DNA from 2 places in the Streptomyces halobius genome. Region 2 is predicted to be linked to the other one. Evidence: predicted binding sites of a transcription regulator. Region 2 holds the regulator's gene; the other holds the start of a gene.
What was found. The regulator HspR, encoded in region 2, represses chaperone genes until heat shock. The targets are predictions, from matches to a motif close to TTGAGNNNNNNNNNCTCAA.

Region 1: lon (endopeptidase La) is a predicted target of HspR. The motif match lies at 4,986-5,004, and genes of this name have one in related genera.

What each region holds. Positions count from the first base shown of each region.
Region 1 is NZ_CP086322.1:3,481,731-3,498,150, reverse strand. It holds gene K9S39_RS15920 (HAMP domain-containing sensor histidine kinase) at 1-1,055, opposite strand, end outside; gene K9S39_RS15915 (response regulator transcription factor) at 1,052-1,792, opposite strand; gene K9S39_RS15910 (spermidine synthase family protein) at 1,867-2,616, opposite strand; gene K9S39_RS15905 (rhomboid-like protein) at 2,978-3,940, shown strand; gene K9S39_RS15900 (pentapeptide repeat-containing protein) at 4,014-4,820, shown strand; gene lon (endopeptidase La) at 5,027-7,444, shown strand; gene K9S39_RS15890 (lysozyme) at 7,582-8,433, opposite strand; gene K9S39_RS15885 (MarR family winged helix-turn-helix transcriptional regulator) at 8,702-9,205, shown strand; gene K9S39_RS15880 (hypothetical protein) at 9,320-10,165, opposite strand; gene K9S39_RS15875 (nitrate- and nitrite sensing domain-containing protein) at 10,694-14,002, shown strand; gene K9S39_RS15870 (roadblock/LC7 domain-containing protein) at 13,999-14,493, shown strand; gene K9S39_RS15865 (DUF742 domain-containing protein) at 14,567-15,016, shown strand; gene K9S39_RS15860 (GTP-binding protein) at 15,039-15,671, shown strand; gene K9S39_RS15855 (styrene monooxygenase/indole monooxygenase family protein) at 15,736-16,420, shown strand, end outside.
Region 2 is NZ_CP086322.1:5,212,833-5,225,278, forward strand. It holds gene K9S39_RS23695 (peptidase inhibitor family I36 protein) at 175-531, opposite strand; gene K9S39_RS23700 ((Fe-S)-binding protein) at 872-3,139, opposite strand; gene dnaK (molecular chaperone DnaK) at 3,448-5,319, shown strand; gene grpE (nucleotide exchange factor GrpE) at 5,319-6,014, shown strand; gene dnaJ (molecular chaperone DnaJ) at 6,060-7,229, shown strand; gene K9S39_RS23720 (heat shock protein transcriptional repressor HspR) at 7,231-7,686, shown strand; gene K9S39_RS23725 (hypothetical protein) at 7,852-8,256, opposite strand; gene K9S39_RS23730 (pyridoxamine 5'-phosphate oxidase family protein) at 8,656-9,060, opposite strand; partial or broken gene K9S39_RS23735 (Uma2 family endonuclease) at 9,116-9,401, opposite strand; gene clpB (ATP-dependent chaperone ClpB) at 9,594-12,257, shown strand.

The DNA.
Region 1 (16,420 bases), 1.7 Mb from region 2:
ACCGCCCAGCGCGCGATGGCCAGGCCCAGCCCCGTACCGCCGTCCGTCCCGGGACCGGACGGGCCGGGGCCGCCGCGGTTGAACCGCTCGAAGACCCGGTAGCGCTCCGACTCGGGGATGCCGGGGCCCTCGTCCTGCACCTCCAGCTCCAGGCTCTCCGGCCCGTCGCCGCGCCGCGCGTGGACGGTGACCCGGCCGTGCTGCGGGCTGTGCTTGATCGCGTTGTCGATCAGATTCGCCACGACCTGGTGCAGCCGCTCGGCGTCGGCGTGCGCGGTCAGCTCCGGAGGCGAGACATCGAGGTGCAGATGGACGTCGGTACGGGTGTGGGTGCCGGAACCGGGAACCCCGGACAGCGCGGACAGCGTCGAGACGCCCCGGCTCATATGGGCCTCCTTGAGCACCCCCGACAGATACGGCCACACCTCGAAGCGCCGGGCGTGCAGCGGCACCACCCCGTTGTCCAGCCGGGACAGGTCCAGCAGATGCTCCACCAGCCGGCCGAGCCGCTCGGTCTGCTTCAGCGCGGTGCGCATCGTCTCCGGATCGGGCTCGGAGACACCGTCCACGACGTTCTCCAGCACCGCCCGCAGCGCCGCGATCGGGGTGCGCAGCTCGTGCGAGACATTGGCGACCAGCTCCTTGCGGTGGGTGTCCACCGCCTCCAGATCGGCCGCCATCCGGTTGAAGGCGTCGGCCAGGTCCCCGAACTCGTCACGCCGCTCCGACCGCACCCGCCGGGTGTAGTCGCCGTGCGCCATCGACCGCGTGACATCGGTCATCTCGTCGAGCGGGGCGGTCAGGCTGTTCGCCACGAACTGGGTGATCAGCAGTGAGGCGATGATCGAGAAGATCGTGATCACCCGCAGCTCGGTCGCCGAGTGGATCGCGACGAACACCAGCAGGGTGGTGATGATCACCGAGACGATGACCAGCGCGCCCAGCGCGGCCTTGACGGAACGGTACGGGTCCAGGGGCCGCAGCCCCTCCCAGACCCACTTCCACAACCCGGTCGCCGGCCCGCGCCAGCGGTCGCCTCCGGAGGCCCGCGTCATGCGGCCGGGGTCTCCAGAGCGTAGCCGACGCCGTGGACCGTACGGATACGCTCGGCGCCGATCTTGCGGCGCAGCGCCTTGATGTGGCTGTCGACGGTGCGCGTCCCGGAGGCGTCCGCCCAGTCCCACACCTCGGCCAGCAGCTGCTCCCGGGAGAGCACCGCGCGCGGGGTGTTCGCCAGGCACACCAGCAGATCGAATTCGGTGGGCGTGAGATGGACATCGGCGCCGCGCACCCGGACCCGGCGCTGCGCATGGTCGATCTCCAGCTCACCGAGGCGGAGGATGCCGCTGCGCGGGGTGTGTGCGGCCAGCGCGGCGCGCTCGACCCGGCGCAGCAGGACATGCACCCGGGCGGCCAGCTCCCGCATCGAGAACGGCTTGGTCATGTAGTCGTCGGCGCCGACGCCGAGGCCGACCAGCATGTCCGTCTCGTCGTCCCGGGCGGTGAGCATCATCACCGGTACGGGGCGTTGGGCCTGCACCCGGCGGCAGACCTCCAGGCCGTCGAAGCCCGGCAGCATCACATCGAGGACGAGCAGATCGGGCTGCCACGCCTCGGCGATGTCCACGGCGGCCGGGCCGTCCGTCGCCGTCTGCACCTGGAAGCCCTCGGCGCGGAGCCGGGCCGCGATGGCGTCGACGATCGTCGGGTCGTCCTCCACGACCAGCACCCGGCGCTGGGCGCCCGGCGTGGCCGCGGCGGTGCCGCCCTGGGTTGTCTGAGTCTGGTCCATCGCCCGCCCCTGCATGTCCCCTGCGTGGTCGCGTTTTGCTGGGCAGCAGCGTAAAGCCATGGTCGGACTGTCGGCTACGCGCCCTTGCGGGCGAGGTGGACGACGTCCGGGACGCCTCGGACAACGGGCATCTCTTCCGTCCGTACCCCGCTGAATCCGGCATTTCGCAGGGCCTGCTCGAAGTCCGGCGAGGGCTGCGCGGACCACACGGCGAGCACCCCGCCCGGCGTCAGCCGGTCCCGGCAGGCGGCGAGACCGGTGGGGGAGTAGAGGCTGTTGTTGTCCTCCGTGACGGTCCAGTCGGGGCCGTTGTCGATGTCCAAACACAAGGCGTCGAAGGTGTCTTGGCCCGCCCCGGCGCAGAGGTGGGCGACCAGTTCGGTGTGCAGGGTCTCGGTGCGCGGGTCGGCCAGCGCGTCCGCCGAGACGGCCGACAGCGGGCCCGCGCGGTGCCAGTCGATCACCGCCTGCTCGCGCTCGACGACGGCGATCCGGCCCCAGCGCGGTTCGCCCGCCGCCCGTGCCAGCGAGAAGCCGACGCCGAGGCCGCCGATCAGGACGGCGGGTGCCTCCCGGTCGGCCGGCAGCGCGGCGAGCGCGGCGTCGATCAGCAGCCGTTCGGAGCGGCCGTCGGAGGTGTCCATCAGGAAGCAGCCGTTGGCGATGATCTCGTAGACCGCGGGTGCCGCGGGGGTTCCCGAGCCTTCGGGGGTGCCGCCCCGTTGCCGCAACACCACTTCGCCGTAAGGGCCTTGGCGCCGGTCGAGGGTGCACGGGGCCTCCTGGGGACCGGCCGCCGGAGCTGAGGAGGGAACGGAAGCCATACGGTCATCCTGGCCAACGCCGGGCGCGGCGGTCCAACCGCTCGGGGGGCCGCGTCCGGCATTCGGAAGGCACCTGAGAGTCGTCCGGAAGGTGTCCGGAATCATCGCCCTCCGACCCCGGACGTGGCGAATGTCATAAAGGTTGCCTCGTGTGACGCATCTCACTCGCACAGCGGATCATGGGGTGAGCGGACAGGGTGGCTGCGAACGTTGTCCAGTACGGAGGAGCCACGTCGTCCGTCGTTCACCACAGCGGAACAACGTGGTTCACCACAGCGGAAACACGACAACAGCGGAAACACGGCCGAAGGGACACGGGCGTGGCTCACCGTGTGCGCCAGGACGGAAGGGGCTTCGGAACGTGAGCGGGCTTGGCACCGCCGATGGCACATCGGGCGGCACTCCGGCGGTGGGCGGACGAAGCGAGCGTCCCACCGACGGCACATGGGACGGGGGGCGGCCGCCGGAGGGCAGCCTGAGCGGGATTCCCCGGCAGCGCGGGGACGCGGGGGCCGGGGTGCGCGGTGCGGCCGCCCGGTGCCCGCGCACCGGACGACTGCCCTTCCGATGGCGGCCCTGGCGACTGCTGCCCACCCCCGTCGGCACCCCCTTCACCTTCTGGTACGCCGCCCTCCTCGTGGCGACCTCGCTCTTCGCCGACCACGCCGACCCCTCGCTCGTCTCCGAGCTGCTGCGCGGCTCCAGCACCGACGTCGTCCATCTCGCCCGCGCCCCGCTGCTGGTCCTCGTCGCCAGTGCCCTGTGGGTAGCCGGCGGCCTGACCTCCGCGTACGCCATCGGCTTCCTCTTCGTCCTGACGGCGCTGGAGCGGCGGATCGGCGGGCTGCGCACCGCCGCCGTCTTCTTCGGCGGACATGCGCTGGCCACCCTCGCGACCGAAGTGCCGGTGGGCCTGTCCGTCGCCGCCGGACAGCTGCCCGACAGCTCCCTGCACCGTCTCGACTACGGCATCAGCTTCGGCGTGATGACCTGCACCGGAGCGCTCGCGGGCGGGCTGCCCGGCTGGTGCCGCTGGCCACTGCTGGCCGGCGTCGGCTCGCTCGCCGTCACCGACCTGCTCGCCTACGCCGATCCCGTGAGCAACTGGGGCCATCTGCTCTCGCTCACCCTCGGCATCGCGAGCCGGCCCCTGCTCCGCCGCTGGCGCGCCCACCGCACCGGGGACCCGCCGCTCCTCGGTGACCTGGGGCATCCGGCGCTGCGTGGGGAACGGGTGCGCACCCGGCCCGGCCCGGACGGCGCGGCGGCGGGCACCGGCCATCCGCGGCGGCTACCGCGGCCTGGGAGAATGGGTCGTCCATAGTCCCCATCCCAGGAGTTCACGCACGGTGTCCCAGGACCGCCAACCCCCGCATCCCGGCAGCGCCGGCCTCGGCCTGCGGTCCGCCGATCTCGGCCTGCAGGCCGACTGCGGCAGCTGCTTCGGGCTGTGCTGCGTCGCATTGCCGTTCGCGGCCTCGGCGGACTTCGCGATCGACAAGGACGCCGGGCGGCCCTGTCCGAATCTGGACGCCGAGTTCCGCTGCGGCATCCACGCCGACCTCCGGCAGCGCGGCTTCTCCGGCTGCACCGTCTTCGACTGCTTCGGCGCCGGCCAGAAGGTCTCCCAGGTCACCTTCGGCGGACAGGACTGGCGGCAGGCCCCGAGTGCCGCCCGCCAGATGTTCGACGTGTTCCCCGTCATGCGGCAGCTCCACGAACTGCTCTGGTACCTGGCCGAAGCGCTGACCCTGCCGCCGGCCCGCCCCGTCCACGCCGAACTGCGCCGCGCGCTGGAGCAGACCGAACGCCTCACCTGCGGCACCGCCCAGGAACTGATGGAGCTGGACGTCCCGGCACACCGGGGCGAGGTCAACACCCTGCTGCTGCGCACCAGCGAACTCGTACGCGCCAAGGTCCCGGGCCGCAAGAAGGACCGCCGGGGCGCCGACCTGATCGGGGCCCGCCTCAAGGGCGCCGACCTCCAGGGCGCCAACCTCCGCGGGGCCTACCTCATCGCCGCCGACCTCAAGGGCGCCGACCTGCGCGCCGCCGATCTGATCGGTGCGGACCTGCGGGACGCCGACCTCAGCGGTGCCGACCTCACCGGCAGCATCTTCCTCACCCAGTCCCAGCTCAACGCGGCCAAGGGCGACACCGCCACCAAGCTGCCGCCGGCCCTCAACCGCCCCACCCACTGGTAGCGGCCCCACCCCCGCCGGCCTCTTCAAAGGCTCGCTCCGTCTCGCTCATGCCGAAGCCTCGCTGCGCTCGGCCTCGCATGCGCGAGACGCGCACCTTTCATGGCTCACTCGCTCCGCTCGCTCACAGCGAACGCGCTACGGGGAACATTTCCCCTCCCCGCCGCATTGAGTGAGTAAAGCTCAACTTGCCTGCCGAAGGGGAGATCATGGCTTCGACGTCCGCATCGCTCACCCTGCCCGTGCTGCCCCTCGATGACGAGGTCGTACTGCCCGGCATGGTGGTGCCCTTGGACCTGTCCGACACGGAGGTACGGGCGGCGGTGGAAGCCGCACAGGCCGCTGCGTCCTCGGGGTCCCCGGGCACCAAGCCGAAGGTGCTGCTCGTGCCCCGGATTGACGGGACGTACGCGGGCATCGGCACGCTCGGGCGGATCGAGCAGGTCGGACGGCTGTCCGACGGCGATCCCGGCGCGCTGATCCGGGGCCTGGGCCGGGTACGGATCGGTTCCGGCACGACCGGGCCCGGTGCCGCGCTCTGGGTGGAAGGCACGACCGTGGAGGAACGGGTTCCCGAGCCTCTCCCCGGGGCGGTCGCCGAACTCGTCACCGAGTACAAGGCGCTGGCCACCAGCTGGCTGCGGAAGCGCGGCGCCTGGCAGGTCGTGGACCGGGTGCAGCAGATCGACGATGTGCCGACGCTCGCCGACAACTCCGGCTACTCCCCGTTCCTGACCACGGAACAGAAGGTCCAGCTGCTGGAGACCACCGACCCGGTCGCCCGCCTGAAGTTCGCCGCCGAGGCGCTGCGTGAGCACCTCGCCGAACAGGACGTCGCCGAGTCCATCGCCAAGGACGTCCAGGAGGGCGTCGACAAGCAGCAGCGGGAATTCCTGCTGCGCCGCCAGATGGAGGCGGTCCGCAAGGAACTGGCCGAGCTCAACGGCGATCCCGAGGACGAGAGCGACGACTACCGCGTCCGGGTCGAGGCCGCCGAGCTGCCCGAGGACGTCCGCAAGGCCGCCCTCAAGGAGGTCGACAAGCTGGAGCGGGCCAGCGACCAGAGCCCCGAGGGGTCGTGGATCCGCACCTGGCTGGACACGGTGCTGGAACTCCCCTGGAACGAGCGGACCGAGGACGCGTACGACATCGCCGGCGCCAAGCGGGTGCTGGACGCGGACCACGCGGGCCTGGAGGACGTCAAGGAGCGGATCACCGAGTACCTGGCCGTCCGGAAGCGGCGGGCCGAACGCGGTCTGGGGCTCGTCGGCGGCCGCCGGGGAGGGGCCGTCCTCGCCCTCGTCGGGCCGCCCGGCGTCGGCAAGACCTCCCTGGGCGAGTCCGTGGCCCGCGCCATGGGACGCAGGTTCGTCCGGGTCGCGCTCGGCGGCGTCCGCGACGAGGCGGAGATCCGCGGCCACCGGCGTACGTACGTCGGCGCGCTGCCCGGCCGGATCGTCCGGGCCGTCAAGGAGGCCGGCTCCATGAACCCGGTCGTCCTCCTCGACGAGATCGACAAGGTGGGCTCCGACTTCCGGGGCGACCCGGCCGCGGCCCTCCTGGAGGTCCTGGACCCGGCGCAGAACCACACCTTCCGGGACCACTACCTGGAGGTCGAACTGGACCTCAGCGATGTGGTCTTCCTGGCCACCGCCAACGTCCTCGAAGCCATCCCCGAGCCGCTGCTGGACCGCATGGAACTGGTCCGCCTCGACGGCTACACCGAGGACGAGAAGGTCACCATCGCCCGCGACCACCTGCTGCCGCGCCAGCTGGAGCGGGCCGGTCTGGAGCCCGGCGAGGTGACCCTGGAGGACGCCGCGCTGCGCAGGCTGGCGGGCGAGTACACCCGCGAGGCGGGCGTACGGAATCTGGAGCGGACGGTCGCCAGGCTGCTGCGCAAGGTCGCCGCACAGCACGAACTCGGCGAGCGGGAGCTGCCGTTCACGGTCGGGAGCGAGCAGCTGCGCCCGCTGATCGGGCGGCCGCACCACACCCCCGAGTCGGCACAGGACCCGGCCGAGCGGCGGACCGCGGTCCCCGGTGTCGTCACCGGCCTCGCGGTCACCGGCGCCGGCGGCGATGTGCTGTACGTCGAGGCGTCGCTGGCCGATCCGGAGACCGGCGCGTCCGGGCTCCAGCTGACCGGTCAGCTCGGCGACGTCATGAAGGAGTCCGCGCACATCGCGCTCTCCTTCCTGCGCTCGCACGGCGCGGAACTGGAGCTTCCGGTCGCCGGCCTGAAGGAGCGGGGCGTGCATCTGCACGTACCGGCGGGCGCCGTCCCCAAGGACGGTCCGAGCGCGGGCGTCACGATGACGACCGCGCTGGCGTCCCTGCTCTCCGGCCGCCGGGTCCGTCCCGATGTGGCCATGACCGGCGAAGTCTCCCTGACCGGACGGGTCCTGCCCATCGGCGGCGTCAAGCAGAAGCTGCTGGCCGCACACCGTGCGGGGATCACCACCGTCGTGATCCCGAAGCGGAACGAGGCCGACCTGGACGACGTCCCGTCCGAGATCCTGGACAAGCTGGACGTCCACCCGGTCGCGGATGTCCGCCAGGTGCTGGCGCTGGCGCTGACACCGGCGTCGAACGGTCCGGCGCCGCAGGTACCTGTCGCGGCATGAGGAAGGGGTGGCCGGCCTGACGCCGTATCCCGTACGGGAGCCGGGCTGACCACCCCTACCGCAACCATCAATTGAGCAACCCTCGCGGGGCTAAGCCACCTCCGCGAGAGCGGCGCCGGTTCAGGCGCACAGGCAGCTCAGCCGTTGGCCAGCGCCTTCAGCCGGCTGTACGCCCCGTTGAAGCGGTTGTGGTCACCGACCGTCGGGCCGGACGAGGTGTACTGCCAGAAGGTGTGGAAGCTCCAGCCGGCGGGGAGTTCGCCGACCGAGGAGCCATAACGCGGGATCCACAGCGGGTTGATACGGCCGAACGCCGTGGAATTGCCGGTGCACTGCTTCCACCAGCGGGTGGAGGTGTAGAGGACGGCGTCCCGGCCGGTGCGCTTCTTGTAGGTGCGGAACCAGTCCTTCATCCAGTTGACCAGCCCGGCCTTGCTCAGCCCGTAACAGACCGAGCCATAGGGGTTGTACTCCATGTCGAGCGCGCCGGGCAGGGTCTTGCCGTCCTTGGACCAGCCGCCGCCGTGGTCGACGAAGTAATTCGCCTGGGCCGCGCCGCTGGAGGTGTTGGGGGTCGCGAAGTGGTACGCGCCCCGGATCATGCCGACCCTGTACGAGCCGTTGTACTGCTGGGTGAAGTAGGGGTTGGTGTAGCTCTTGGACTCGGTCGCCTTCACGTAGGCGAACCGGACGCCGCTCTTCCAGAGCGTCGACCAGGCGACGTTGCGGTTGTGGCTGCTGACGTCCACGCCGTGCACGGACGCCAGGAGCGAGGGAGCCCCGCCGCCGGGCGCGATGCCCTCGTGTTTGGCGATCTCCGAACCGGCCCAGTCCTGGCCGGGGTGGGTGGGTTCGGGAGCGTAGTCCGTGACCGCGGCGGCGGTGCCGGGCAGTCCGAGGAGAAGGGAGATGATCGCGAGAAGGATGCCGCCCACGGTCGCGAGAGATCGCGCCGGGGGACGGGGGGAGCCGGATCGGCGCACGGTCATACGTGCCTCCGTAGATCTCGTGGATCTCGGTGAGTGACCTGAGGGGGGATGAGAAAGGGGGTGAGGGGGGATGGCGCGCGGGCCGATTCCCGACGGGCCATGCTTGGTGTGACCATGCCAGGAATGCCAATACGCGCGTAGACCACCCTCCCAAAAGAGTGTTACCGGGCTGCTGTTGCTCTAACCCTGCGAAATACTGGCCGAGCTGCGGCTTCGGCCGCCGCTGAAGGAAATTCCAGGGCGGGGGAAAGAGGGAAAGGGCGCTGACGTGCACAACACCGGAGCCGACGGTACGACGGCGAACGGCGAGCCGAGTGGTGTGGACCACGTATTCCTGTCCCTGGAACGGGAGTTGGCGGTATTTCTCCGCCGCGCCCGCGCCTCGTCCGGCGAAATGGCCCGCGAGGTCCACCCCGACCTGGAGCCGGCCGCGTACGGACTGATGGTCCGGCTCGCCGACGCCGGCGCGCAGCGCGCGACCGACCTGGCGGCCTTCTTCGGCGTCGGCAAGGCCACGATGAGCCGTCAGCTGCACGCGCTGGAGCGCCTGGGGCTGGTCGCCCGCGAGCGGGACCCGGCCGACGGCCGGGCCGTCCTGGTACGCATCACCGACGAGGGCCTGGACCGCTTCACCCGGGTCCGTACCGCCCGCCGAGCCCAGTACGCCCGCCGCCTCGCCTCCTGGGACCGCACCGAGGTCGCCGAACTGGCCCGCCTGCTGCACCAGTTGAACGCGGGGCAGGAGGGGCAGGAGGGGGAGGAGGGGCAGTAGCCCCGGCGTCCCCAGTAGCTTCGGCGCGCCCAGCGGCCCCGAGCGGTCCCGGTGGCCAGTGGCTCGGCGATCCACACGAACCACTCAGTCGGCCGACGGGCGTCCGCCGTTTTGTCACGGCGCCACAAAAATCACCGCGGCGTCGTCCCGTGACTTGCCGCGTGGATGTGCCGTGCAGTCCGGGTCCGCGGCCTCCGCCGCCCGTACCTGGTCGATGAGTGCCTGGGGGCCCTGCTTGGTGATCAGTGCCGCGCAGTCCGCCCAGGAGCCCAGGCGGAAGACCTCTGCCCAGCGGCCCGCCCCGTCGGTCAGTGCGGTCAGTGAACGGATCCCGGCGCGCGGGGCGCTGCCGGTGACCGCGCGGGCGGCCACGCCCGGATCGGCGGCCGCGGTGAAGAAGCCTCCCTCGGCGTTGCGCAGGGCCTCGACCGCGCGGGCGTACTCCCGGCCCGCGGCGGCGCGTTCGGCGGAGCCGCGGGGCAGTGCCCGTACGGCGTCCCGCTGTGCGCGGACCGCGGGCGGCAGTTCGTCCAGCCGGGTGTCCAGCACCGGGTGCACCGAACCGTCCGTCCGCTCCAGGAGGAGGACGGAATCCGACAGCACCAGATACTCGACGGTGTGCTCGGACCACCGTGCGGCGACCACCGTCGCCTGCGGAGTGCGCATGTGAGAAAGGTCACAGCTGGATCGGTGGCTGTCGGCGGTGCGGGAGACGGCTGCCGCGAGTGACTCGGACAGCGTCATGTCGCGGTGTGAACCCGACAGTTCGAGCATTGCGCCCCCGAGACGCGCGGTGAACCACGGCACGGAATGGACGCAGCCGACATCGCCCTCCGGGGGCGTCACACCGTCCAGGAGGACCAGGACACCGCCCCGGCCGGAGGCCGGGAGGGCGACGGAAGCGTAGTCCTCGTTTGGGCGTTGGGGATCGCCGGGCTCGGTGGCGAGTTCGATGCGCATACGGGCAAGTCTGACGGAGGGGGCCGCTCCGGCCCGGTGACGGGGCCGTTCCGGTGGCTAGGGCGTACGGCCCGGCCGGCGGCGCGCGGGAAGGGCGGGCCGGAGGCCGCCCGCGGGCTGCGGGCGCGCATCTTTCCAGGGCCGGGGCGGTTCTCCAAACGCGTCCCGGGATTGCGCGGGGTTGCGGCCGTGGGCGGCCGTGCGGGGGAGTTGATGGTCAAACTCCGATTGATGTTCACTCGTTCGGGTGGCCGGCCATCTGTTGCCGAGCCACCGCGCGGCGCCGGTGGAATGGTCATTTTTCCCGGATCATTGGGGCGGGCCAGGACGTTCGTCGCGACGCGCAGAACCGGGCTGTTCCCTTCGCGGATGTACTGCGGGCGGTCGGCGCGTAGCGCCGTCTTCCGGGGTGGAGGTCGGGCGACGGGCGGGCCTGCGCGCAGGTCCGCTCCCGCGAGCGGAAGCGAGCCGGGTCCGCGACGCCACAGGGCGTGGGCAGGCGAGACAGGAATGCGAGCAGCGGTGCGGATGAAGCGGCTTCGGGGCGGCGCAGGGAAGCCGGGAACACCGGCCGGTTCGGTCTCGGGACCGGGCACGACGGACGGCGGCGACGACCGTACGGGACGGCGTCCCGCGCGGGTGCGCAACCGTCTGGTCGGCGCCGTGGCCGTCGTGGCCGTCGCCGTCCTGGGTGCCGGCGCCCCCGCCATCGCCACCGCGGCCGACAACGCGCACAACAGCCAGCAGCTGGTCGACCTGGCCGAATTGAACGCGCGCGCCATCGCGCTCGCACACTCCCTCGCCGATGAACGCGACGCCATGACCGCCTATGTCGCCGCCGGGCGCAGCGCGCGCGGCGGTGCCGACACCGCGCACTCCCAGCGCGCCCGCGTGGACCGGCAGATCACCGAACTGCGTGCCGAGGCCGGTGACTCCTCCGGGGAGAGCGCGGTCTACGCCGCTGCCGACAAGCTCCTCGCCGGGCTGCCGCAGAGCCGTCACCAGGCGCTGTCCGGGCCCGGCTCGGCCGAGGACACCTTCGACGCGTACACCCAGGTCGTCCAGGCGCTGGGCGCCATCAGCGACGACATCGCGCGCGGCCTGCCCGCCCGCGCGGACGCCGCCGACGCCGACACCCGCGCACTGCCCGCCCTCGGCCGCGTCTCCGACCAGGCGGCCGGCGCCCGGGGGCTGCTGCTGGCCGCACTGAACGCGGGCGGCCCGCAGCCCAAGCTGACCGGCGCCGCACAACTCGCGCACCTCCGCGAGCAGGGCGCACTGGCCGACTTCACCCAGTCGGCGAGCCAGAGCGCGCGGGACCGTTACGACCGCACGGTCAACGGCACGGACGTCACCACCGCCGAGCGCTATCTGACCCATCTCACCGACCAGCCCCGTCTGGACGCCGCCGACCGGAGACTCGACCGCCAGCGGGTGCAGGCCACGCTCACCGCCCGCATCGGCCTGATACGCGGCGTCGAGTCGGCCATGGCCACCGCCGACATCGAGCGGCTCGGCGCGCTGCGCGACGACGATGTGACGGAGCTGGAGATCCGCATCGGCCTGGAAGGGCTCTGCCTGCTGCTGGCCGTCGGCGCCGGCATCTGGGCCGCCCGCTCCATGACCCAGCCGCTGGCGGCGCTGCGGATCGGTGCCAAGCGGGTGGCCGAGGACCCCGCGCACGAGGAACCCCTCACCTACAAGGGCCGCAACGACGAGTTCGCCGCCGCCGTACGGTCCGTCAACGCGCTGCACGCCCAGGTCGGCGAGATGGCGCGGCGGACCGCGGAACTGGAGGGCGAGCGCAAGCGGCTGGTCGGCGGCCGGCAGCGGCTGGTCGCCGAGCGCGAGGTGCTCCAGGAGCAGGCCGAGGACCTCAAGGAGCAGATCGCGGACCTCACCGAGCGGCTGGCGGCGCTGCGCACCGGCGTACACGGACGGTTCGTCAATCTGTCGCTGCGCACGCTCGGCCTGGTGGAGCGCCAGCTCGGCGTCATCGAGTCGCTGGAGGAGCAGGAGCACGACCCGGAGCGGCTGGAAACCCTCTTCAAGCTCGACCACTTCGCCGCCCGGATGCGCCGCAACAGCGAGAACCTCCTCGTCCTGGCGGGCGCGGAACACGTCACCTCGCACATGGGCCCCGTACCGCTGCTGGATGTGCTGCGCGCATCGATCAGCGAGATAGAGCGCTACGAGCGGGTCCGCGTCCAGTCGCTGCCGCCGCACTCCCAGGTGGCCGGGTTCGCCGCGGACGACCTCAGCCATCTCGTCGCCGAACTCCTGGAGAACGCCACCGCGTTCTCCCCGCCGGACGCCCATGTCGAGGTCTCCGGCTGGCTGTTGGAGAGCGGCGAGGTCATGCTCTCGGTCCAGGACGAGGGCATCGGGATGACCCCGGAACGGCTGGCGGAGCTCAACGAGCGGCTGTCGGACGCGGCGGCCGCCGCGTCCTCGGAGACCGTTGACGAGGCGCTGGGCCTCGGCCTGTACGTCGTGGTGCGGCTGGCCGCCCGGCACGGCATCCGGGTCCAGCTGCGGGACCAGAAGCAGGGCGGCGTCAGCGCCGTCGTGGTGCTGCCGCGCTCCATACTGCCCACCCGTCCGGCACCGGCCGCCCACCCGGCGGCGTCCCCCGCGGACCTGGTCCCCGGCCGGACCCTGCCCGGGTCGGTCGCCGAGGCGAACTCCAACGCCCTGCCGACGCGGCGGCCTTGGACCGACCGGGCGGCGGCGGCCGGAGTGGCGGGCGGCAGTCGTCCGGTGGGGGACGGCGGGGCCGGGAGTGGTTCGGCGGCTGATGTGGCTGAAGCAGCTGATGTGGCTGAAGCGGTTGATGTGGTTGATGCGGCCGACGACACGGCCCTTGCCGGTGAGGCGCCGCTTACCGATGAGGGGCCGGGTGTTGCGGATGCGCCGCCCGCCGATGAGGTGTCGGGCCCTGCCGATGAGCTGCGTGCCGATGCCCCGCCGTCCGTCGGTGACGCGGCGATCGCCCACGACGCCCCGGCCGTCGACGAGATCCCCGGGCCCGCCCCGCTCGATGACGCCGCGGCCACGTCCGCCGCCGAGGCTGCCGTCACCCCGGATCCCCTGGATGCCCCGGCCACCCCTCCCACCGACCCGTTCGTCGCCGCCGCGGAGCGCGCCGTCGACGCGGCGGGGCTCGGCTCCGCGCCCGGCCGGAGCCCGTACGGCCCGGAGGCACCCGGCCCGTACGCCATCGGCAGCGGCGAGCACGCCCGCCCCGAGGACGACGCGCCGATCGCCCGCGACGTCTTTGCCGCGGACGCCCCGGCCGGCCCGAGCACCGGCGACCGGAGCACCAGCGGGCCGGCCGCCGGCGACCCGTACGCCATCGGCCCGGACCAGCACACCCGCCCGGAACCCGGCACCGCGACGGACGACCCGCAGGACACGGAGCCGCAGAGCACCGAACTGCAGGGAACCGCCCAGCAGAGCACCGCCCCGCAAACAGCCGACTCGCAGGCCGCCGACGCCCCGGCCGCAGATCCGCAGGGTGCCGGTCCGCAGGGTGCCGGTCCGCGAGGCGCCGACGCCCCGCCCGCCGGGGAGCGGCGGAGGACCGGCACCGGCCTGCCCAAGCGCACGCCCAGGATCGTGGCGCAGCAGGCGCCCGCCCCGCGCACCGGCGGCGCGGTCAACGCCGAAGCGCTGCGCCGTCGGCTCGGCGGATTCCAGCAGGGCGCGCGGGACGGCCGGCGCGAGGTCGCGGCCGAGATCGCGGAACGTACCGCTGAGCAGCACATCCCACAGACCGACACCGACGGAGCGGGGGCCCCGGGAGATCGCCACGTTGTCGAGGAGGCACGCGATTGAAGGCGCAAGCGCCGACTGCTCACGGACGCGGACTGAGCAGTCAGGCACGGAATCTGCACTGGTTGCTGACCAATCTGGTCGACGAGGTGCCCGGCATCCGCTCCGTCGCGGTGGTCTCCTCCGACGGTCTGCTGCTGCTCTCCTCCGACCCCGCCCTGGCGGAGGAGACGGCCGGACCCGGCGAAAGTGACGGGCCCAGAGGGTCCAGCGCCGACCTCGCCACCGTCGTCTCCGGGCTCGGCAGCCTCACCCACGGCGCCGCGAAGCTGATGGAGGGCGGGGCCGTCAAACAGACGATGGTCGCGATGGAGGAGGGCAGCGTGTTCGTCATGTCGATCAGCGACGGTTTGCTGCTCGGTGTGCATGCCGCCCCGGACTGCGATATGAGCGTCGTCGCCTACCACATGGCGCTGTTCGTCGGCCGGGCCGGACATGTCCTGACCCCCGAACTGCGCACGGAACTCCGTAAGTCGATGGAGAACGTTCAGTGAGTGAACGCAGTGAGCGAGCCCATGAGAGGTGCGAGCCTCGTGAATGCGGGGCCGAGCGGAGCGAGGTTTCGGCGTGAGCACCCCAAGGCTCCCCAAACGCGGCGGCGGTGAGTGGGCCGCGAAAACCCGGGGTGCGGCCTCGGGCGCGTCGGCGAGGAAGCCGGCGCGCGTCCGGCCGTACTCGCTCACCGGTGGCCGCACACGGTTCGGTCATGTGCTGCTCGTCGAGTCGTTCGTGGCCGCGCTGGACGGCCCTGAGGAGCGGCGTGAGCCGGCCTCGACGGAAGGCCGCTGGGTCGACCGGGTGATGCCGGAGATGCGCGCGATCGTCGAGCTGTGCCGCCGGATGCGCTCGGTCGCGGAGATCTCCGCACTGCTCAAAATGCCGCTGGGTGTGGTCCGGGTCCTGCTCAGCGACCTCGCCGACCAGGGAAGGATTCGTGTGTACGGCACCGGGCACGGCATCGGTCGGCCCGACCGCGCACTGCTGGAAAGGGTGCTGAGTGGACTTCACAGGCTCTGACACGACAGCGGCCGGGCCGATGATGACCGCCGACTCCGTGGGACGGGCCGACGCGCCGGCACCGGACGCCGAAGCGGGCCTGCAGAGCTGGCAGATGGACCGTACGCGGGCACCCATCGCCACCAAGATCGTGGTGGCGGGCGGCTTCGGCGTCGGCAAGACCACCTTCGTCGGGGCGGTCTCGGAGATCACCCCGCTGCAGACCGAGGCGGTGATGACGCAGGCCAGCGAGGACACCGACGATCTGTCCGCCACCCCGGAGAAGACCACGACCACCGTCGCGCTGGACTTCGGGCGGATCACCCTCGACCAGGACCTGGTGCTCTATCTGTTCGGCACGCCCGGCCAGCAACGCTTCTGGTTCATGTGGGACGACCTGGTGCGCGGCGCGATCGGCGCGATCGTGATGGCCGACACCCGGCGGCTGGAGGACTGCTTCCCGGCGCTGGACTACTTCGAGAGCTGCGGACTCCCGTACGTCGTCGCCGTCAACCACTTCGAGGGGACCGAGTCCTACGCCGTGGAGGACGTCCGTGACGCGCTGACCGTGCCGCCGCAGGTGCCCGTAGTGATCATGGACGCGCGCAAGCGGATCACGGTGACCGAATCGCTGCTGGCGCTGGTCGCGCACGCCCTGCAAGCGGCGCCCGAGTAGCGCGCCCGCCGCACCACAGCCCCACCCCCCGAACAACGGCAGTAACGCAGAGAAGAGCGCCGCCATGCGGAAGATACTCATCGTCGGAGCCGGCCAGTCCGGACTTCAGCTCGCCCTCGGTCTCCAGTCCCAGGGGTACGAGGTCACCCTCATGTCCAACCGCACCGCCGACGAGATCCGCTCCGGCCGGGTCATGTCGACACAGTGCATGTTCGACACCGCCCTCCAGCACGAACGCGACCTCCAGATCAACTTCTGGGAGAGCCAGGCCCCGCGTATCGAGGGCCTGGGCGTCTCGGTCGCCGCGCCCGGCAGTCACGCCGAGCCCGGGGGGACGGCGCGCGCCATCGACTGGGTCGGCAGGCTGGACGGCTACGCACAGTCCGTCGACCAGCGGGTGAAGATGGCGGGCTGGATGGAGACCTTCGCACAGCGCGGCGGCCAGCTCGTCATCCACGGCGCCGCCGTCTCCGACCTGGACTTCTTCGCCGGTCGCTACGACCTGACGCTGGTCGCGGCGGGCAAGGGCGAGCTGGTGTCCATGTTCGGCCGGGACGCCGCGCGTTCCCCGTACGACGCACCGCAGCGCTCGCTCGCCGTCGCCTATGTCCACGGTCTGGGCCCGCGCCCCGAGCATCCCGACTTCGACGCGGTGCGCTGCAACCTCGTCCCCGGTATCGGCGAGCTGTTCGTCATGCCGGCCCTCACCACCTCCGGCCGCGCCGACATCCTCTTCTGGGAAGGTGTGC
Region 2 (12,446 bases):
GCGCCAACACGGCGGCCGACAAAGCCCGTTCAATCCCGCAACCCGCTCAACCCGCTCAACCCGCTCAACCCGCTCAACCCGCTCAACCCGCTCAACCCGCTCAACCCGCTCAGCTCGGTGAATGCCTGATACGGCTGCTCGCTGCCGCGAGCGCTGGCCGTTCTGCATGCCGTTCTACAGAGGGCACTGGCCCGGGTAGACGGAGTGGGCCGTGAATTCGAGCCGGCGCACGGTCTCGCCCTGGTCGAGCTGATGGTGAATGCCCCGGAAACCCATGCCCTCGAAGAAGCACCAGGGGTACGCGGTTCGGTTCTGCGCGCTCTGGACGCCGTAGGGGATGAAGCCGTCATCGGCGAACAGTGGCCTCAGCTGTCCGCTACCGCCTGGCCCGGTCCACGTGCAGACCGTGTAGACAAAGGGGCAGTGCAGCGGGGCGTCGGCCTGTGCCTGGCTCGCCGGGACGACGGCCATCCCTAGAGCCGCGGCGGCAACCGCGGAAAACGTCGTCAACTTCCGCAACATGCGCTTCATTTACGTGTCCCCTCCTGTCGTGTGCGCCCATCTGGGGCGTGACGGTGGGTACGTTAATGAATGCGTACAGTGCGCACTCGGGGTTGTGGGCGGCTCACACGAATGAGTCAAGGGCCGCTGTTCAAACCCGGAGAAGGGGCGTGGCAGGCGTTTCCAGCCATAACACCCATTAACCGCGTCCCATCAACCACGCCTCATGAACCACGCCTCATGAACCACGCCCCATGAATCACGCCCCACCCTCCGCCCCAAACTCCCCGGCCCCAGCTCCCACCCCACCACACACCAAACGGCCGGCCCCGCACTCCGCAGGACCGGCCGTTCCGATGACGTCGCGCCGCTACTTCACCGGCTCAGGCTGCGGCGCGTCCTCCGACTCCGGCTCGCCCGCCGGGTCGAGGGGGGTCCTGACGGACTCCAGCAGCAGCTGGGCCACGTCGACGACCTGCACCGACTCCTTCGCCTGGCCGTCGTTCTTCTTGCCGTTGACCGAGTCGGTCAGCATGACGAGGCAGAACGGGCAGGCCGTCGAGACGATGTCGGGGTTCAGCGACAGCGCTTCATCGACGCGCTCGTTGTTGATGCGCTTGCCGATGCGCTCTTCCATCCACATCCGCGCGCCACCGGCGCCACAGCAGAAGCCGCGCTCCTTGTGGCGGTGCATCTCCTCGTTGCGCAGGCCCGGCACGTTGGCGATGATCTCGCGCGGCGGGGTGTAGACCTTGTTGTGGCGGCCCAGGTAGCAGGGGTCGTGGTAGGTGATCAGACCCTCGACCGGGGTGACGGGGATGAGTTTGCCCTCGTCCACCAGGTGCTGCAGCAGCTGCGTGTGGTGGATGACCTCGTACTCGCCGCCGAGCTGCGGGTACTCGTTCGCGATGGTGTTGAAGCAGTGCGGGCAGGTCGCGACGATCTTCTTCGACGACTTCGGCTTCTTGGTCGACTCGTCCTCGTCGTCCTCGCCGAAGGCCGCGTTGAGGGTCGCCACGTTCTCGGCGCCGAGCTGCTGGAACAGGAACTCGTTGCCCAGACGGCGCGGGGAGTCACCGGTGCACTTCTCGTCGCCGCCCATGATGGCGAACTTGACGCCCGCGATGTGGAGGAGTTCGGCAAAGGCCTTCGTCGTCTTCTTGGCGCGGTCCTCCAGGGCGCCGGCGCAGCCGACCCAGTAGAGGTACTCGACCTCGGTGAGGTCCTCGACGTCCTTGCCGACGACCGGGACCTCGAAGTCGACCTCCTTGGTCCAGGCGAGCCGCTGCTTCTTGGCCAGGCCCCAGGGGTTGCCCTTCTTCTCCAGGTTCTTGAGCATCGTGCTCGCCTCGGACGGGAACGACGACTCGATCATGACCTGGTAGCGGCGCATGTCGACGATGTGGTCGATGTGCTCGATGTCGACCGGGCACTGCTCGACGCAGGCGCCGCAGGTGGTGCAGGACCACAGGACGTCCGGATCGATGACGCCGTTCTCCTCCAGTGTCCCGACCAGCGGGCGCTCGGCCTCGGCGAGGGCCGACGCCGGGACGTCCTTCAGCTGCTCGGCGGACGCCGTCTCGTTGCCTTCCATGTCCTTGCCGCCGCCCGCGAGCAGGTACGGGGCCTTGGCGTGCGCGTGGTCGCGCAGCGACATGATCAGGAGCTTGGGGGAGAGCGGCTTGCCGGTGTTCCAGGCGGGGCACTGCGACTGGCAGCGGCCGCACTCGGTGCAGGTGGAGAAGTCGAGCAGGCCCTTCCAGGAGAAGTGCTCGATCTGCGAGACGCCGAACTGGTCGTCCTCGCCCGGGTCCTCGAAGTCGATCGGCTTGCCGCCGGTGGTCATCGGCTGCAGCGCGCCGAGCGCCACATCGCCGTCCGCCTCGCGCTTGAACCAGATGTTGGGGAAGGCCAGGAAGCGGTGCCAGGCGACGCCCATGTCGGTCTTGAGGGCGACCGTGATCATCCAGATGAAGGACGTCGCGATCTTGATCATCGCGAAGAGGTAGGTGAGGTTCTGCAGGGTGCCGACGCTCAGCCCCTTGAAGAACGCGACCAGCGGATACGAGGCGAAGAACGCGGGCTCGTAGTGGTCGACGCCGTGCTGGGCGCCCTCCAGGGCGTGCAGCGTGACGATGCAGATGCCGACGATCAGGATGACGGCCTCGACGAAGTACGCCTGACCGGTGTTGGAGCCCGCGAAGCGGGACTTTCGGCCCGCGCCGCCCGGCCGGTTCAGCTGCCGGATGACGATCAGGGTGAGGATGCCCAGGGTCGTCATCATGCCCATGCCCTCGACCCACATCTCCCACGGCAGCCAGGTACCGATGAAGGGGATCACCCAGTCGGCCTTGAAGAGCTGGCCGATGGCGTTGGCGATGGTCAGCAGCAGGGAGAAGAAGCCCACTGCCACGAACCAGTGCGCCACGCCGACGATGCCCCAGCGGTTCATCCGGGTGTGGCCGAGGAACTCCCTGACCACGGTGACGGTGCGCTGCACGGGGTCGTTGGTCCGGGAACCGGCGGGTACTGGCTGGCCAACGCGCATGGAGCGGTAGATCTGCGCGATGGCACGGCCGAACAGCGCGACGCCTACCGCGATGAGGACCAGCGACACGATGATCGCGGCGAGTTGCATGGACGGCTCCTCGTGCCTGCGAGAGCGGAAAACTAAGCGGAACTACTAAGCGGTAACTTTTCGGGTCTGCGCTGAGGTTACCCAGTATCCGGGGCCCCATGAAGTCGCCCGGCCGGTGATCTGCGTCGCGCAGGCAACCCTCTGTTGGCCCCTGGCGTCTACGGTTGGCCCTGGCGTCTATGGTGGCAAGTCGGTGGACGGTAAGGCCGACATAAAAGTTGAGTCACTCTGGCTCACCTCTGTTGACAGGCTTCCATCGATGCTGCACTCTTGAGCCTGTTCCACTCAAGTCAGCTGGAGGAATTGAAATGGCACGTGCGGTCGGCATCGACCTGGGCACGACGAACTCCGTCGTCAGTGTTCTCGAAGGCGGTGAGCCCACCGTCATCTCCAACGCCGAGGGCGCCAGGACCACGCCGTCCGTCGTCGCCTTCGCCAAGAACGGCGAGGTGCTGGTCGGCGAGGTCGCCAAGCGCCAGGCGGTCACCAACGTCGATCGGACCATCCGGTCGGTCAAGCGCCACATGGGCACCGACTGGAACATCGACATCGACGGCAAGGGCTTCAACCCGCAGCAGATGAGCGCTTTCATCCTGCAGAAGCTCAAGCGCGACGCCGAGGCGTACCTGGGCGAGAAGGTTGTGGACGCGGTCATCACCGTCCCCGCCTACTTCAACGACTCCGAGCGCCAGGCCACCAAGGAGGCCGGCGAGATCGCGGGTCTGAACGTCCTGCGTATCGTCAACGAGCCTACTGCGGCCGCCCTGGCCTACGGCCTGGAGAAGGACGACCAGACCATTCTGGTCTTCGACCTCGGTGGCGGTACCTTCGACGTCTCGCTGCTGGAGATCGGCGACGGTGTCGTCGAGGTGAAGGCCACCAACGGTGACAACCACCTCGGTGGTGACGACTGGGACCAGCGCGTCGTCGACTACCTGGTCAAGCAGTTCCAGAACGGCCACGGCGTCGACCTGGCCAAGGACAAGATGGCGCTGCAGCGTCTGCGCGAGGCCGCCGAGAAGGCGAAGATCGAGCTGTCGTCCTCCACCGAGACGACGATCAACCTGCCCTACATCACCGCCTCCGCCGAGGGTCCGCTGCACCTGGACGAGAAGCTCACCCGGGCGCAGTTCCAGCAGCTGACCTCGGACCTGCTGGAGCGCTGCAAGACCCCGTTCCACAACGTCATCAAGGACGCCGGCATCCAGCTGTCCGAGATCGACCACGTGGTCCTGGTCGGCGGCTCGACCCGTATGCCGGCCGTCGCCGAGCTCGTCAAGGAGCTGACCGACGGCAAGGACGCCAACAAGGGCGTCAACCCGGACGAGGTCGTCGCCATCGGCGCGTCGCTGCAGGCCGGTGTCCTCAAGGGTGAGGTCAAGGACGTCCTGCTGCTGGACGTCACCCCGCTGTCCCTCGGTATCGAGACCAAGGGCGGCATCATGACCAAGCTGATCGAGCGGAACACCACGATCCCGACCAAGCGGTCCGAGATCTTCACCACCGCCGAGGACAACCAGCCCTCCGTGCAGATCCAGGTCTACCAGGGCGAACGCGAGATCGCGGCGTACAACAAGAAGCTCGGGATGTTCGAGCTGACCGGTCTGCCGCCGGCTCCGCGCGGCGTCCCGCAGATCGAGGTCGCCTTCGACATCGACGCCAACGGCATCATGCACGTCGCGGCCAAGGACCTCGGCACCGGCAAGGAGCAGAAGATGACCGTCACCGGCGGCTCTTCCCTGCCGAAGGAAGAGGTCGACCGCATGCGCCAGGAGGCCGAGCAGTACGCGGACGAGGACCACAAGCGCCGCGAGGCCGCCGAGTCCCGTAACCAGGGCGAGCAGCTCGTCTACCAGACCGAGAAGTTCCTCAAGGACAACGAGGAGAAGGTTCCCGGCGAGGTGAAGACCGAGGTGGAGACCGCCGTCGACGAGCTGAAGGAGAAGCTCAAGGGCGACGACACCGCCGAGATCCGCACCGCCACGGAGAAGGTCGCGGCCGTCTCCCAGAAGCTGGGCCAGGCCATGTACGCCGACGCCCAGGCCGCGCAGGCCGCGGCCGGTGGCGCCGAGGGTGCCGCCGGTGCCGCGGACGGTCAGGCCAAGGCCGAGGACGACGTCGTCGACGCCGAGATCGTCGACGACGAGAAGCCCCGTGACGCGAAGGGCGGCGCGGCCTGATGACGGAGGAGACCCCGGGCTTCGACGAGAAGCCTGACGTCGCCTCCGACACCGGGTCCGCAGGAACTCCTGACGACACGGCGCAGGGTGCCGAGTCCGCCGAAACGGCGGGCTCGGCCCCGGCCGGGGCCGACAAGCCGGGCTCTCAAGAGCCCCAGGACACAGCTCTCCTGGCGCAGCTGGACCAGGTGCGTACGGCGCTCAACGAGCGTACGGCGGACCTCCAGCGGCTCCAGGCGGAGTACCAGAACTACCGCCGTCGGGTGGAGCGGGACCGGGTCACGGTCAAGGAGATCGCCGCGGCGAACCTCCTGTCCGAGCTCCTTCCCACCCTCGACGACATCGGTCGCGCCCGCGATCACGGCGAGCTGGTCGGCGGCTTCAAGTCGGTGGCCGAATCGCTGGAGACCGCGGTCGCCAAGCTCGGTCTGCAGCAGTTCGGAAAGGAGGGCGAGCCCTTCGACCCGACGATCCATGAAGCGCTGATGCATTCCTATGCACCGGATGTCACAGAGACCACGTGCGTTGCCATCCTGCAGCCCGGGTATCGGATCGGTGAACGAACGATCCGCCCTGCGCGGGTCGCCGTCGCCGAGCCGCAGCCGGGCACGCAGACCGCCAAGTCCGGATCCGAGGATGACGCCAAGGGTGCCAAGGCCACGGACGAGGAGAGCGGTGGCCCGGACGAGGGCTGACGTGACAGCACGAGAGAGAACCGCGCGGAAGGAGGGACGTCGGGGATGAGCACCAAGGACTTCGTGGAGAAGGACTACTACAAGGTCCTCGGCGTCCCGAAGGACGCCACCGAGGCGGAGATCAAGAAGGCGTACCGCAAGCTCGCCCGGGAGAACCACCCGGACGCCAACAAGGGCGACGCCAAGGCCGAGGCGCGCTTCAAGGAGATCTCCGAGGCCAACGACGTCCTCGGTGACCCCAAGCGGCGCAAGGAGTACGACGAGGCGCGGGCGCTGTTCGGCAACGGCGGCTTCCGGCCCGGCCCCGGCGGGGGTGGCGGCAGCTTCAACTTCGACCTGGGCGACCTCTTCGGGGGCACTCAGGGCGGGGGCGCCGGCGGCTTCGGCGGCGGGCTCGGGGACGTCTTCGGCGGCCTGTTCAACCGCGGCGGGGCGGGTACGCGTACCCATCCGCGCCGTGGCCAGGACATCGAGTCCGAGGTGACGCTCAGCTTCACCGAGGCGGTCGACGGCGCCACGGTCCCGCTGCGGATGTCCAGCCAGGCGCCGTGCAAGGCGTGTTCGGGCACCGGCGACAAAAACGGTACGCCTCGGGTCTGCCCGACCTGTGTGGGCACCGGTCAGGTCAGCCGGGGCGCGGGCGGCGGCTTCTCGCTCACCGACCCGTGCGCCGACTGCAAGGGCCGCGGTCTGATCGCCCAGGACGCATGCGAGGTCTGCAAGGGTAGCGGGCGGGCGACGAGTTCCCGCACCATGCAGGTCCGCATCCCCGCGGGCGTCTCCGACGGGCAGCGCATCCGGCTGCGCGGCAAGGGCGCTCCCGGTGAGCAGGGCGGCCCGGCCGGCGATCTGTATGTCGTGGTGCACGTCGACGCCCACCCGGTCTTCGGCCGCAAGGGCGACAACCTCACCGTCACGGTGCCGGTCACCTTCCCGGAGGCGGCGCTGGGTGGTGAGATCAAGGTGCCGACGCTGGGCGGCCCACCGGTCAAGCTGAAGCTGCCGGCCGGCACACCCAACGGACGCACCATGCGGGCCCGCGGCAAGGGCGCGGCCCGTAAGGACGGCACCCGGGGTGATCTGCTGGTCACCATAGAGGTGATCGTCCCCAAGGACCTCGGCGACGAGGCGAAGGAATCGCTGGAGTCCTATCGCGAGGCGACCGCGGGAGTGGACCCGCGGGCGGAGCTGTTCCAGGCCGCGAAGGGAGCTTGAGATGGACAGCCGGGGCGGGCAGCGTCGTAACCCGTATGAACTGACCGATGAGTCGCCGGTGTACGTCATCTCCGTCGCGGCTCAGCTCTCCGGCCTGCATCCGCAGACCCTGCGGCAGTACGACCGGCTGGGCCTGGTGTCGCCCGACCGCACGGCCGGGCGGGGCCGCCGCTACTCGGCCCGGGACATCGAACTGCTCCGTACGGTGCAGCAGTTGTCCCAGGACGAGGGCATCAACCTCGCCGGCATCAAGCGCATCATCGAGCTGGAGAACCAGGTCGCGGCCCTGCAGCAGCGGGTCGCCGAGCTGCAGGGCGCCCTGGAGGGCGCGGCCAGCGCGATGCAGCAGCGGGAGGCGGCGGTGCACGCCTCGTACCGCCGTGACCTGGTGCCGTATCAGGATGTGCAGCAGACCAGCGCGTTGGTGGTGTGGCGGCCCAAGCGGTCGTCGGAGTAGCGCGCGAGCCGGGCCGGTGTCAGGGACACCGGCCCGGCTGTGTGCGACTCAGCCCGGTGTGGTGGACGCCTCGACTGCCGAGTCGGCGAAGGGCCGGGGAAACCCGGCCCTCTTGCGGGCTTCGCGCTTCTGCTTCGTGCTTGTGCGGCGCTTCGCCGCTTCCGCTCAGCAGCCGTTGTAGCCCGCCGTCGGCATCGAGAGGCGGCGGTGCACATGCGATTTCATCGCCAGTGTGTAGACCGGCTCGTCGAGGTCGGCGGTCTCCAGGCGTACGCCGGCGGCGGCGCAGCGCGCGGTGAATTCGTCGGCCCCGTCGATGGCGTTCTCCAGCGCCCGGCGGTTGGGCGTCACGAACACATCGACCAGTCCCTCCTCCACATCGCTCCACAGCGCGCTGTGGTCGGCGCGCAGCTGGTGCAGGGTGAGCTGGCAGGTGAGGTGGTAGTCACGGGCCGCCGCCCACTTTTTGCACATGTCGTGCTGGCTGCGGTCGTCGACCAGGAACGGATCCTCGTCCAGTTCGGACAGCGGCATCAGGCAGGCGATCGCCGTCACTCGGACCGAGTTCATCGTGCCCTCCGGGGCGTGGCGACTGTGGGGGCGACGATACCCCCGCAGACGGCCCGGGGTGGAGGGGCCGTACCGGGTGGCGAGGCATAGCCGCAGGCGTGGCAGATCTTCCATCCGTCCTGGTTGACCGCGAGTTGGCCGCCGCAACGCGGGCAGAGCTCGGCGCGGGGCCGCGACCGGGCGGGGTCGGGGCGTCGGGGACGGATCGTCGCGATGCACAGTGCCGACGCCATGCGGTCTCCAGCTGCCGTGATGTGACCGAGAGAGGTCCGAAGAGGTCCGCTGTCTGCGCGGGGCTGTTCGGTTTCCTTCCGTTCCTGGGTACCAGGTGAGGGCCGGGCGACGGATGCAAAGCGGCGGTTTTCGGCCAGGTACGGACCAGTGAGTGCCGGCGCCGGGTCAGGCCCGGCCGAGCGCCTTGGTCACCGCGATCTCGATCATGACGCGGTCGGGGTTGGGCGTCGGTGTCCGCCCGTAGCGCGCGGCGTAACGGCGTACCGCGTCGGCGACGGACTCCGCGTCCGTACGCACCCGTGCGAGGCCCTCCAGCGTCGCCCAGCGGCCGCGGTCCACCTGGCACACGGCGACGGCGGCCCCGCCGGGACCGGCGGCGAGGATGTTCTTGACCTTGGTGCTGTCCTTGCGGGTGATGACCCGCGCGATCCGCTGCCCGGCGTCGAAGGTGACGCCGACCGGGACGACGTGCGGGGTGCCGTCCGCACGCAGGGTGGTCAGGGTGGGCATGAAGTACTCGTCCCAGAAGGCGAGGTACGCGGGGGTGAGGGCGGAGAGATCGTGGGCCATGGGGCAAGGGTAGGCCCGCGTCCCCTATGGGTTCTCGGGCCGTTCCTGGAAGTCGGAGGAGGTCGGTGGTGTCGAGGTCGAAGGAGAAGGGGGCGGGGAGGGGGATGGGTTTGCCGAAGGGGGCAGTGGTGCTGCCCACGTAATCTTCCACGGAAGGTTCGCCGAACAGCGTGATCGTGGACTTGCTCCGGTCAACGAGCAGGTAAAGCGGGATGCTGGCGCGCGTAGCAGTGACGCCTGGCCACTCGGTCGCGATCGGGTTTGCTTGAGGTCACGTCGATGACCAAGGCGACTCCATCACTGGGCATCCAGGACTCGGCGCCCCGGAACAGATGCAGCTCGACGGCCGAAGGTCAGTGTGGGCGGGTGGGTCGCCGGCGAAGGGAAGTTCGGCCGGGTTCACTCCCAGGTGGGATGTCCGTATGAGAGGACCGGCACGCCCCTACGGCGTTGGAGCCGCCTTGAGTGGAATAGACTCAATTTATCGCACGTTGGCGTGAGCAGGGTACGAGTACGAGGAGGAGTACGGGGACGTGGACGCCGATCTCACCAACAAGAGCCGGGAGGCGCTGAGCGCCGCCAATGAGCGGGCGGTCACCGCCGGGCACGCGGACATGACGTCCGCGCATCTGCTGCTCGCGCTGCTGGCCGGGCAGGACAACGAGAACCTCATGGACCTGCTGGCGGCCGTCGAGACGGACGCCGCCGTGCTGCGCAACGGTGCCGAGCGGCAGCTCGCCGGGCTGCCCAGCGTGCAGGGCTCCACCGTCGCCCCGCCGCAGCCGGACCGCGAGCTGCTCGCCGTGCTCGCGGACGCCTCGCAGCGCGCCAAGGACCTCGGCGACGCGTATATCTCCACCGAGCACCTGCTCATCGGCATCGCGGCCAAGGGCGGCAGGACCGGCGAGCTGCTGGCGCAGCAGGGCGCCACCGCCAAGAAGCTGCTGGCCGCCTTCGAGGCGAGCCGGGGCGGGCAGCGGGTGACCACCGCCGACCCGGAGGGCACGTACAAGGCGCTGGAGAAGTTCGGCACGGACTTCACCGCCGCCGCCCGCGAAGGCCGGCTCGACCCGGTCATCGGCCGGGACCACGAGATCCGCCGTGTCGTCCAGGTGCTGTCGCGGCGGACGAAGAACAACCCGGTGCTGATCGGCGAGCCGGGCGTCGGCAAGACCGCCGTCGTCGAGGGGCTCGCCCAGCGCATCGTCAAGGGCGATGTCCCCGAGTCGCTGCGCGACAAGCGGCTGGTCGCGCTCGACCTGGGCGCGATGGTCGCCGGCGCGAAGTACCGCGGTGAGTTCGAGGAGCGGCTGAAGACCGTCCTGGCGGAGATCAAGTCCAGCGACGGCCGGATCATCACGTTCATCGACGAGCTGCACACGGTCGTCGGCGCGGGAGCCGGCGGCGACTCCTCGATGGACGCCGGCAATATGCTCAAGCCGATGCTGGCCCGCGGTGAGTTGCGGATGGTCGGCGCCACCACCCTCGACGAGTACCGCGAGCGGATCGAGAAGGACGCGGCGCTGGAGCGGCGCTTCCAGCAGGTGCTGGTCGCCGAGCCGACCGTCGAGGACACCGTCGCGATCCTGCGCGGCCTCAAGGGGCGCTACGAGGCGCACCACAAGGTGCAGATCGCCGACTCCGCCCTGGTCGCCGCGGCCACCCTCTCCGACCGCTACATCACCTCCCGCTTCCTGCCCGACAAGGCCATCGACCTGGTCGACGAGGCCGCGTCCCGACTCCGTATGGAGATCGACTCCTCACCCGTGGAGATCGACGAGCTCCAGCGCGCCGTCGACCGCCTCAAGATGGAGGAACTGGCGCTCAAGAACGAGACCGACGCCGGGTCCGTCCAGCGCTTGGAGAAGCTGCGCAAGGACCTCGCCGACAAGGAGGAGGAGCTGCGCGGACTGACCGCCCGCTGGGAGAAGGAGAAGCAGGGCCTCAACCGGGTCGGTGAGCTGAAGGAGCGGCTCGACGAGCTGCACGGACAGGCCGAACGCGCCCAGCGGGACGGCGACTTCGACACCGCCTCCAAGCTGCTCTACGGCGAGATCCCAGGCCTGGAAAGGGAGTTGGCGGAGGCCGCCGAGGCGGAGCAGGAGGCGGAGGCGTCCAAGGACGCCGCGGGTGCCAAGGGGCCCATGGTCAAGGAGGAGGTCGGCCCGGACGACATCGCGGACGTCGTCGGCTCCTGGACCGGCATCCCCGCCGGCCGGCTCCTCGAAGGCGAGACACAGAAGCTGCTGCGCATGGAGGACGAGCTCGGCAAGCGGCTGATCGGGCAGGACGAGGCGGTACGCGCCGTGTCGGACGCGGTACGCCGCACCCGCGCCGGCATCGCCGACCCGGACCGGCCCACCGGCTCGTTCGTCTTCCTGGGCCCGACCGGCGTCGGCAAGACCGAGCTGGCCAAGGCGCTCGCGGACTTCCTCTTCGACGACGAGCGGGCGATGGTCCGTATCGACATGAGTGAATACAGCGAGAAGCACAGCGTCGCCCGGCTGGTCGGCGCGCCGCCCGGCTATGTCGGCTACGAGGAGGGCGGTCAGCTGACGGAGGCGGTCCGCCGCCGTCCGTACAGCGTCATCCTGCTGGACGAGGTCGAGAAGGCGCACCACGAGGTCTTCGACATCCTGCTCCAGGTCCTCGACGACGGCCGGCTCACCGACGGCCAGGGCCGCACCGTCGACTTCCGCAACACCATCCTCATCCTGACCTCCAACCTCGGCTCCACCATCCTGATGGACCCGCTGCTCAAGGAGGACGAGAAGAAGGAAAAGGTCCTGGAGACGGTCCGCGCGTCCTTCCGCCCGGAATTCCTCAACCGCCTCGACGACCTGGTGGTCTTCCATCCGCTCGGCACGGACCAGATGGAGCGGATCGCCCGGATCCAGATCGGCCACCTCCAGCGGCGCCTCGCCGACCGCCGCCTCACCCTGGACGTCACCGACCGCGCCCTGACCTGGCTCGCCTGGCTCGGCCAGGAACCGGTCATCGACGCCCCGGCACCCGACCTCTCGTACGGGGCCCGCCCGCTGCGCCGCCTGGTCCAGACGGCCATCGGCGACCAGCTCGCGCGCGCCATCCTCGCGGGTGAGGTGCTGGACGGGGACACGGTGCGGGTGGATGTCGACGGCGACCATCTGTCGGTGGCGGCGGCCCGGTCACCGGAGACGGCCGGGGCGGGCCGGTAGCCCGGGGCGACGGCCCGAGCGGTGGCGCTTTCGGTGCCTTGGGGGGCCGGCGGGCTCCGGCGGAGCGGGGGCGCTGGTGGTGCCGTGTCCGGACGGGGACCCGGCTGGTGGTGTGTCCGGACGGGGGATCCGGCCGAGCGGTGGCTCTCGGCCGGAGCTGCCGGTCGTCCGCTGACCACAAAGCCCTGG